DNA from 2 places in the Mesorhizobium waitakense genome. Region 1 is predicted to be linked to the other one. Evidence: predicted binding sites of a transcription regulator. Region 1 holds the regulator's gene; the other holds the start of a gene.
The links. Region 1 encodes PhoB, which activates phosphate uptake and scavenging genes when phosphate is short. Its sites were predicted from a motif close to TGTCATNNANCTGTCAT; they were not measured.

Region 1 (4,211 bases):
GAGGCATCCTGCGCGAGGACGATCAGCGCGTTGGCGCCCTGCGAAATCAGGCTCTCGACGTCGGTGAGCTGCTTGCCCGGATTGGACTGCGCATCAGCGGAAATGTATTTGTCACCAGCCGCCTCGATGGCCTTCTTCATCGCCGCTTCGTCGGTCTTCCAGCGCTCTTCCTGGAAGTTGGACCACGAAACGCCAATGACCTTGTCCTTCGCCTGCGCGACCGACACCAGCGTCAGCGACATGGCGACACCCGCCAGGATGGCGGCTGTGAATTTTTTCATAATATCCTCCCTGCGCCGCGTATGGCGCGACCAAACTGACCCGTAGGCCGGCACAGAGGCTCTATTTTTTCGAGCCTCGAAAAAATAGTGATCCAACGCCCGAACGCTGTCAACATCGATTCTGATGGATTTTGACGTCTCTCCGAGTTTTTTTCGAGCTCCGGAATAAATAATGACAGGATGGTGGGGTTCTGCCAGAATTTGGCTTGGCGCATGTCGCCCCAAAGGTGCGCAGCGGTTTTTGGGCAACGACACGCGGAGAAACAAGTGCCTGAAGCGCGTCGCGCTTTCAGGCTTCGCTGATGGCCTTCGGGAGGCGCGAAAGGCTGCAGCGACCGGGAGGATGTGAAAAAGCATGTCGGTCGGAATCCGCCACGACGATCTGCGCCGCCGCAACCGGGCGATGGTGATTGCGGCCGTGCGCCGCGCCGGACAGCCGTCCCGCACCGAGATCGCCGCGACCACGGGCCTCAGCCATTCGACCATATCGGCGATCTCCTCCGACCTTATCGGCGAAGGCATCCTGACTGAGAGCAAGCCGAGCGAGGCCGGATCGCTCAAACGCGGCCGGCCGCAGGTCGGCCTCGGCCTCAATCCGGAAGCGGCGGCGGTGATGACCGTGGTGCTGTCGCTGAACTTCCTCTCGGTCGCCGTCATCGACTATGCCGGCCAGGTGATTGCCGAGGAACAGCGCCGGCTGGACACGCTGACAATGCCGCGCGACGCGCTGGTCGGTGAATGCGTTGCCATCGTACGCCGCCGTCTCGAAGACCCCGATCTCGACGTCCGCAGTGTCGCCCGCATCGCGTTGGCGATCCAGGGCATCACCGACACACGTGCCCGCGCCATGCTGTGGTCACCGATCACGCCGCACACCGACATCGCCTTCGCCGACATACTCGAGGACGAGTTCGGCATCCCCGCCACCATGGAGAACGACTGCAATATGATGGCGATAGCGTTGCGCTGGCGCGACCCTGATCGCTACCGCGACGACTTCATCGCCATCCTGTTGTCGCACGGCATCGGCATGGGTCTGGTGCTGAAGGGCGAGCTGTTCACCGGCACCCATTCCTCGGGCGGCGAGTTCGGCCATATGATCCATCGGCCCAACGGCGCGCTGTGCCGCTGCGGGCGGCGCGGCTGCGTCGAGGCCTATGCCGGCAACTACGCCATCTGGCGCAACGCAAGGCAGATGAGTGAGGACGCTGAACCGGTCGCCGATGTGAGTGACGCTGACATGCGCGCCCTGGCGACCGCGGCCCGCGAAACGGATGGACCCGAGCGCGAGGCTTACCGCAAGGCCGGCGAGGCACTCGGCTACGGTCTCGGCAGCCTGTTCGCGCTGATCGATCCGGCACCAGTCGCCATGGTCGGTGCCAGCGCCGCGGCCTTCGACCTGATCGAGCCGGCATTGCGCGAGGCGATTGCGCAGACCGCCGGCGGCCAGCATTCGCAATCAATTTCCTTCGACACCGAACCGAACGAACTGCCACTGATCCGCGAAGGCTGCGCCACGCGGGCGCTGACCTTCGTCGACCAGGAGATTTTCGCGCCCGGCACGCAGGCGAGATCCGGCCTTGGCGGCAAGAACGTCGCGTGAATAGCGCGCCGGGATGTGTTGAGATCCAGGTCAGGCCGAGTCGAGAATGGCGGGTTCCGAGAACCGGAACGGAGCGGACATTTGGGTCCGTGAGTACCGGAAGCGCAGGAAACTGCCGTTCGCGGGCTGGCATCACCTGAATATCAGCATATCCCTAATCTTCCCGGATTGCGTAGCCCGCCCCACGGATGGTGCGGATGACATCGGGCATGCGGCCATTGTTGACCGCCTTGCGCAGCCGGCCGACATGCACGTCGACTGTGCGTTCGTCGATGTAGATCGTCTCGCCCCAGACATTGTCGAGCAACTGGCTGCGCGAGAACACACGGCCGGGATGGCGCATCATGAATTCGAGCAAGCGGAATTCGGTCGGTCCGAGCCGGATCTCGCTCTTCTTGCGATAGACCCGGTGCGATTCACGATCGAGCACGATGTCGCCGACCTTGAGCACACTGGACAGCACTTCCGGCTTGGCGCGGCGCAGCAGCGCCTTGACCCTGGCTATGAACTCGGGCGTCGAGAACGGCTTGACCAGATAGTCGTCGGCGCCGGTCGAGAGGCCGCGCACACGATCGCTTTCCTCGCCACGCGCGGTCAGCATGATGATCGGCAGCCGCTCGGTCTCGGGCCGCATTCTTAGCCGGCGACAGAGTTCGATGCCGGACACTGCTGGCACCATCCAGTCGAGCACCAGCAGGTCAGGCACGTTTTCCTGGAGGCGGATTTCGGCTTCGTCGCCGCGCGTCACCACCTCGACCTGGTATCCCTCGGACTCGAGATTGTAGCGCAGGAGCACGCCAAGCGGCTCCTCGTCCTCCACCACCATGATGCGTGGCGCGATCATCGACTGGTCACCCCTGCCGTCATGCCGCCGGCGCGGACATTGCCGTCTCGTCCTGCTTCGGACGATTGGCGGGCAGCTGCGTACCGGTCAAAACATAATACGCATTTTCCGCGATGTTGGTGACGTGATCGCCGATGCGTTCGAGGTTTTTGGCGCAGAACAAGAGATGCGTGCAGGCGGTGATGTTGCGCGGGTCTTCCATCATGTAGGTCAGGAGTTCGCGGAACACCGAGGTGTATTTGACGTCGATGCGCTCGTCGTCGGCGCGCAGCTTCGCCAGCGCCGCGGCGTCGCGCGCTGTATATTCCTCGATGACGCCCTGCACCTGGATCAGCACCAGCTGCGCCATTGCGTCGATGGAGTGCGACAGGTCGCGCGGGGTGACACTGAGGCCGACGGTGCCGACGCGCTTGGCGATGTTCTTGGCAAGGTCGCCAATACGCTCGAGGTCGCCGGCCATGCGGATCGAACCGACGACATGGCGCAAATCGTCGGCCATCGGCTGACGCTTGGCGATCAGTGTGATGGCGCGGTCGTCGAGCTCGCGCTGGCGCGCGTCCATGATCGCATCGTCGGAGACGACGCGCTGCGCCAGGGCGTTGTCGGAATTCAGCAGCGCCTTGGTGGCGCCGCCGACCATCGAGCCGGCGAGGTCGCCCATGTCGCGGATCAGCCTGCTGATCTGTCCGAGATCCTCGTCGAAAGAAGCGACTGTGTGTTCGCCCATGATCTTAGTCCTCGTATGCCTGAGCTCAGCCGAAGCGGCCGGTGATGTAGTCCTGCGTGCGCTTCTCGCGGGGCGACGTGAAGATCTTCTCGGTGCGGTCGAACTCGACCAGTTCGCCCAGATACATGAAGGCGGTCTGCTTCGACACGCGCGCCGCCTGCTGCATGTTGTGGGTGACGATGACGATCGTGTAGTCGGCTTGCAACTCGTCGATCAGCTCTTCGATCTTGGCGGTCGACAGCGGGTCAAGCGCAGAGGCCGGCTCGTCGAGCAGGATGACTTCCGGCTTCACCGCCACGGTGCGGGCGATGCAGAGTCGCTGCTGCTGGCCGCCGGAGAGGCTGAGGCCGCTGGCGTTGAGCTTGTCCTTGACTTCGGTCCACAGTGCGGCGCGCTTCAGCGCCTGCTCGACACGGCCGTCCATCTCGGACTTGCTGATCTTCTCGTAGAGCCTGACGCCGAAGGCGATGTTTTCATAGATCGACATCGGGAACGGCGTCGGCTTCTGGAACACCATGCCGATCTTGGTCCGCAGCAGATTGAGGTCCTGCGAGCGGTCGAGAACGTTCTGGCCGTCGAGCAGCACCTGACCCTCGGCGGTCTGCTTGGGATAGAGTTCGTAGATGCGGTTGAAGACGCGCAGCAGCGTCGACTTCCCGCAGCCCGAAGGTCCGATGAAGGCCGTGACGCTGCGCTCGGGCAGCGACAGCGTGATGTCCTTCAGCGCCTTGCTCTGGCCGTAGTAGAAGTTGAGGT
Region 2 (4,211 bases), on a different contig from region 1:
GGTATTGAACATATGTATTTCTGTCAAGACTAATGTGCACATCAGTTGCTTTGTGACGCACCATCGTGGAGGCTCCGCGTGACCCAAAACAGCCCACCAACGCGAGGGTCGCGCAGCGGTTGCGCAGACCACACACTGGCACGGCTGCGTGCTTCCCGGCACACGGATTCTAGGTAGCTCGTCCACCGGTCGTGGCGATCGCTGCGCCAGGCCTCTCGACGGTTCAGGCTATAGAGCCGGCGGCACCGGGAAATCGTGGAAATGCACGATCACTCCATCCCCATCGATCAAGATCACGGCATAGGCTGGCGGCTCGTGGCCGAGGCTCCAGCCCTGCGAGAAATCGAGCGCAGTCTGATGATTGGTGCTGCGCAGCGTGCTGACGGGAATGCCGCGCCAGCTTCCGGCGATCAGCCGGTGGACATGTCCGGCGAAGATGTGGCGGACATTGCCGTGGCGCAGCAGAACCTCATGCAAGGCATCGGCGTCGGCGAGCATGACACGGTCGAGCTCAGGGATGTGGATCCGGAACGGCGGATGGTGCATGAACAGGAAGACCGGCCGATCGCGAGCCTCTTGCAGTTGCTCATCGAGCCAGTCGAGACGCGCTGCACACAGTTTGCCTTCGACATGGCCGCTATCCAGCGTATCGAGCAGGATCAGGCGGCCTTCGCTGCTGTCGACGACGCTTTGGACGAAGCCGCGCTCGGCGGTGGCTTGCGGGAACATCTCAATAAACACCGCCCGGTCGTCATGGTTGCCGAGCATCAGCCGGCAGGGCGGACCGAACTTTGTCAGGCTCTCAATCAGCGCGGCATAGGCGGGGCGCTCGCCGTCATTGGTCAGGTCGCCGGAAATCACCACCAGATCAGCGTCGGCATGGTTGGCGCCGATGTCGGCAAGGCAGGCTTGCAACCTGGAGAGCGGATTGGAGCCGTACAGAAGACCGCCCGGCGTCATCAGATGCGGATCGGATATCTGGATGACTTTCATGGACCTGGCCGGGATGCTTCCTGCTGGCGGCTTTCATGTTGAAGCCTGGCAACACCAGCCGGCAAACGAAACGCGTTGACCATCCTCACTGTGCGGTCCAGCCGCCGTCCATGGGCAAGGTCGTGCCGGTGATCTGCTTGGCAGAATCCGAGCACAGGAACAGCGTCAATGCCGCAAGTTCGTCGACGGTGACGAACTCCTTTGTCGGCTGTGCCGCTAGCAGCACGTCGTGCTTGACCTGTTCCTCGGTCATGCCGCGCGCTTTCATAGTATCGGGAATCTGCTTTTCGACCAGCGGCGTCCAGACATAGCCTGGCGCGATCGCATTGACCGTGATGCCGTCAAGCGCTGTCTCGAGAGCCACCGTCTTGGTCAGCCCCGCAATGCCGTGCTTGGCCGACACATAGGCCGACTTGAACGGCGAAGCGACCAGCGCGTGCGCGGAAGCCGTGTTGATGATGCGGCCCCATTTGCGCGCCTTCATGCCGGGCAGCGCCGCCTTGATCGCGTAGAAGGCGGCGAGCAGGTTGATGCGGATGATGGCTTCCCATTTATCGTCCGGGAAGTCCTCGATCGGCGCGACATGCTGAATACCGGCATTGTTGACCAGGATATCGAGGCTGCCGAACGCGGCCTCGGCTTCGTGCACCATGGCGCTCACCGCCGCGCCGTCCATCATGTTGGCATCGGAGTAGCGGCACTTGACGCCGAAATCCTTCTCGATGCCGGCGCGCTCCTGTTCGATTGCCGCGGCATCGCCCAGCCCGTTGATGGTGACGTTTGCGCCTTCGGCGGCAAAGGCGCGGGCTATTGCCAGGCCGATACCGCTGGTCGAGCCGGTGACGAGGGCATTCTTCGAAGACAGGGAACCCATGGTGATCTCGCGCGAGGTGGGAGGGAACATGACATATAATTGTGCATCGCAGCATGACAATGGCAGAGCCATGTGTCGATGCGATTACAGCCTGACGACAACGCTGGAGCACGGCTCCTGTCCTTCGAAACCGTTGTCGCCGGGGTGACACGGCACTGTCATGGTGCCGTGCAACATAATCGGTTGCGCATTCGCGCGGTCATTCCTGACGAAATTTTGCCTGTAAAAAGCCTTGGGGGTGCAGCTTGGAAATCGCCGATGTCGTGAAGCGCGCCTATGCGATGCCGCTGACCAATCCGTCCTTCCCTCCGGGGCCGTATCGTTTCTTCGATCGCGAATACGTCATCATCACCTACCGCACGACGCGCGAGGCGCTCGAGGCCGTCGTGCCGGCGCCGCTGGAGATCGATGAGCCGCTGGTCAAGTACGAATTCATCCGCATGCCTGATTCAACTGGCTTCGGCGACTATACCGAGACCGGCCAGGTGATCCCGGTGCGCTATAAGGGCCAGCACGGCGGCTACGTTCATTCGATGTATCTCGACGACGACGCACCGATTGCCGGCGGGCGTGAACTGTGGGGATTTCCCAAGAAGCTGGCCAGCCCCAAGATCGTGCATGAGGGCGAAGTGGTGGTCGGCACGCTGCACTATGGCAGCGTTCTGTGCGCCACCGGCACCATGGGCTACAAGCACCGGGAGGCCGATCACGATTCCGTGCTTGCCTCGCTGGCTGCTCCCAACTTCCTGGTCAAGATCATCCCGCATGTCGACGGCACGCCGCGCATCTGCGAGCTGGTTCGCTACTACCTCACCGACATCACGCTGAAGGAGGCATGGACGGCGCCCGCGGCACTCGATCTGCGGCCCCATGTCATGGCCGACGTTGCGAAGTTGCCAGTGCTCGACATCGTATCCGCTGTTCATTTCACCGCCGATCTGACGCTCGGGCTGGGCGAGGTGGTTTACGACTACCTCGCTGATCGCAACCCTTCCGAGATCAGCGCAACCCAGCCGGAGAAAATTCGTGCTTGAACGCAATCGCAAGAAGGAGGCCACCGCCACCATCGAGGAAATCTCGGCGAAGTATGACCGCATCGCGCTGGTGTTTCAGGGTGGCGGCGCGCTCGGCGCCTATCAAGCCGGGGTCTATCAGGCACTGGCCGACGCCGGCTGCGAACCGAGTTGGCTTTCCGGCGTATCGATCGGCGCCATCAATGCGGCGATCATCGCCGGCAATGAATCAAGCCGCCGCCTGCAGCGGCTCGAGCAATTCTGGCAGACGATCTCGGGCCGCAAGATCTGGGCCTATACGCCGGAGGGTGACATCTACCGCGACATCCGCAACCGCACCAGTTCGTGGATGACGATGACCATGGGCCAGCCGGGCTTCTTCAAGCCGCGCAATCCCAATCCGTGGTTCGAACAGCCGGGAGCCGAGGGCGCCACCAGCTTCTATGACACGGCCGAATTGAAAGAGACGCTGGAAAGCCTGATCGACTTCGACATCCTCAACGACGGCAAGAAGCGGCTGAGCGTCGGCGCGGTCAATGTCAGGACCGGCAACTTCGTCTATTTCGACACCGAGAAAGTGCGCATCGAACCGGAGCACATCATGGCCAGCGGCGCACTGCCGCCCGCCTTCCCGTCGATACGCATCGAGGGCGAATACTACTGGGACGGCGGCATCGTCTCCAACACGCCGCTGCAATACCTGCTCGACCAGGAAGAGGACCGCTCTTCGCTGGTGTTCCAGGTCGACCTGTTCAGCGCGCGCGGCACCTTGCCACGCGGCATGGCCGACGTGCTGTCGCGGCACAAGGACATCATGTATTCCAGCCGCACGCGGCAGAACACCGACAATTTCCAGCGCATCCATGCGCTGAAGATGAAGCTGCTCGAGGCGCTGAAGCGCGTGCCCGCCGAACTGTTGAAGGATGGCGAAAAAGAGCTGATCGAGGACTATTCGCAGGCCGGCGTCGTCAACATCGTCCACCTGATCTACCAGCACAAAGGCTACGAGGGTCACGCCAAGGACTACGAATTCTCCGGCACCTCGATGCGCGAGCACTGGGAGATGGGGCTGGAGGACACGCAGCGCACGCTGCGCCATCGCCAGTGGCTGACCCTGCCGACCAATGTCGAGGGCGTCGCCATCCACGATCTGCACCGCGAGGATCCGACCTGAGGTCTTTGCTGGCGCCTTCGTCCGACGAGGGCATGGCAATCCACAATTTGCTTCAGCCGTGTTGAAATAAGCCAGACTACCCCAAACGAAAGACGGCGCCGAAACCGGCGCCGTTTTTTCATTTCAACATCTGTCTTCCGCTCTAAGGGCTGTTGAT

Region 2: AC07FD_RS33655 (acetoacetate decarboxylase) is a predicted target of PhoB. The motif match lies at 1,951-1,967, and genes of this name have one in related genera.

The regions. Positions count from the first base shown of each region.
Region 1 is NZ_JBWKME010000089.1:59,748-63,958, forward strand. It holds gene xylF (D-xylose ABC transporter substrate-binding protein) at 1-281, opposite strand, end outside; gene AC07FD_RS18790 (ROK family protein) at 637-1,884, shown strand; gene phoB (phosphate regulon transcriptional regulator PhoB) at 2,039-2,728, opposite strand; gene phoU (phosphate signaling complex protein PhoU) at 2,748-3,455, opposite strand; gene pstB (phosphate ABC transporter ATP-binding protein PstB) at 3,481-4,211, opposite strand, start outside.
Region 2 is NZ_JBWKME010000186.1:4,182-8,392, forward strand. It holds gene AC07FD_RS33645 (phosphodiesterase) at 229-993, opposite strand; gene AC07FD_RS33650 (3-hydroxybutyrate dehydrogenase) at 1,079-1,867, opposite strand; gene AC07FD_RS33655 (acetoacetate decarboxylase) at 2,113-2,901, shown strand; gene AC07FD_RS33660 (patatin-like phospholipase family protein) at 2,894-4,054, shown strand.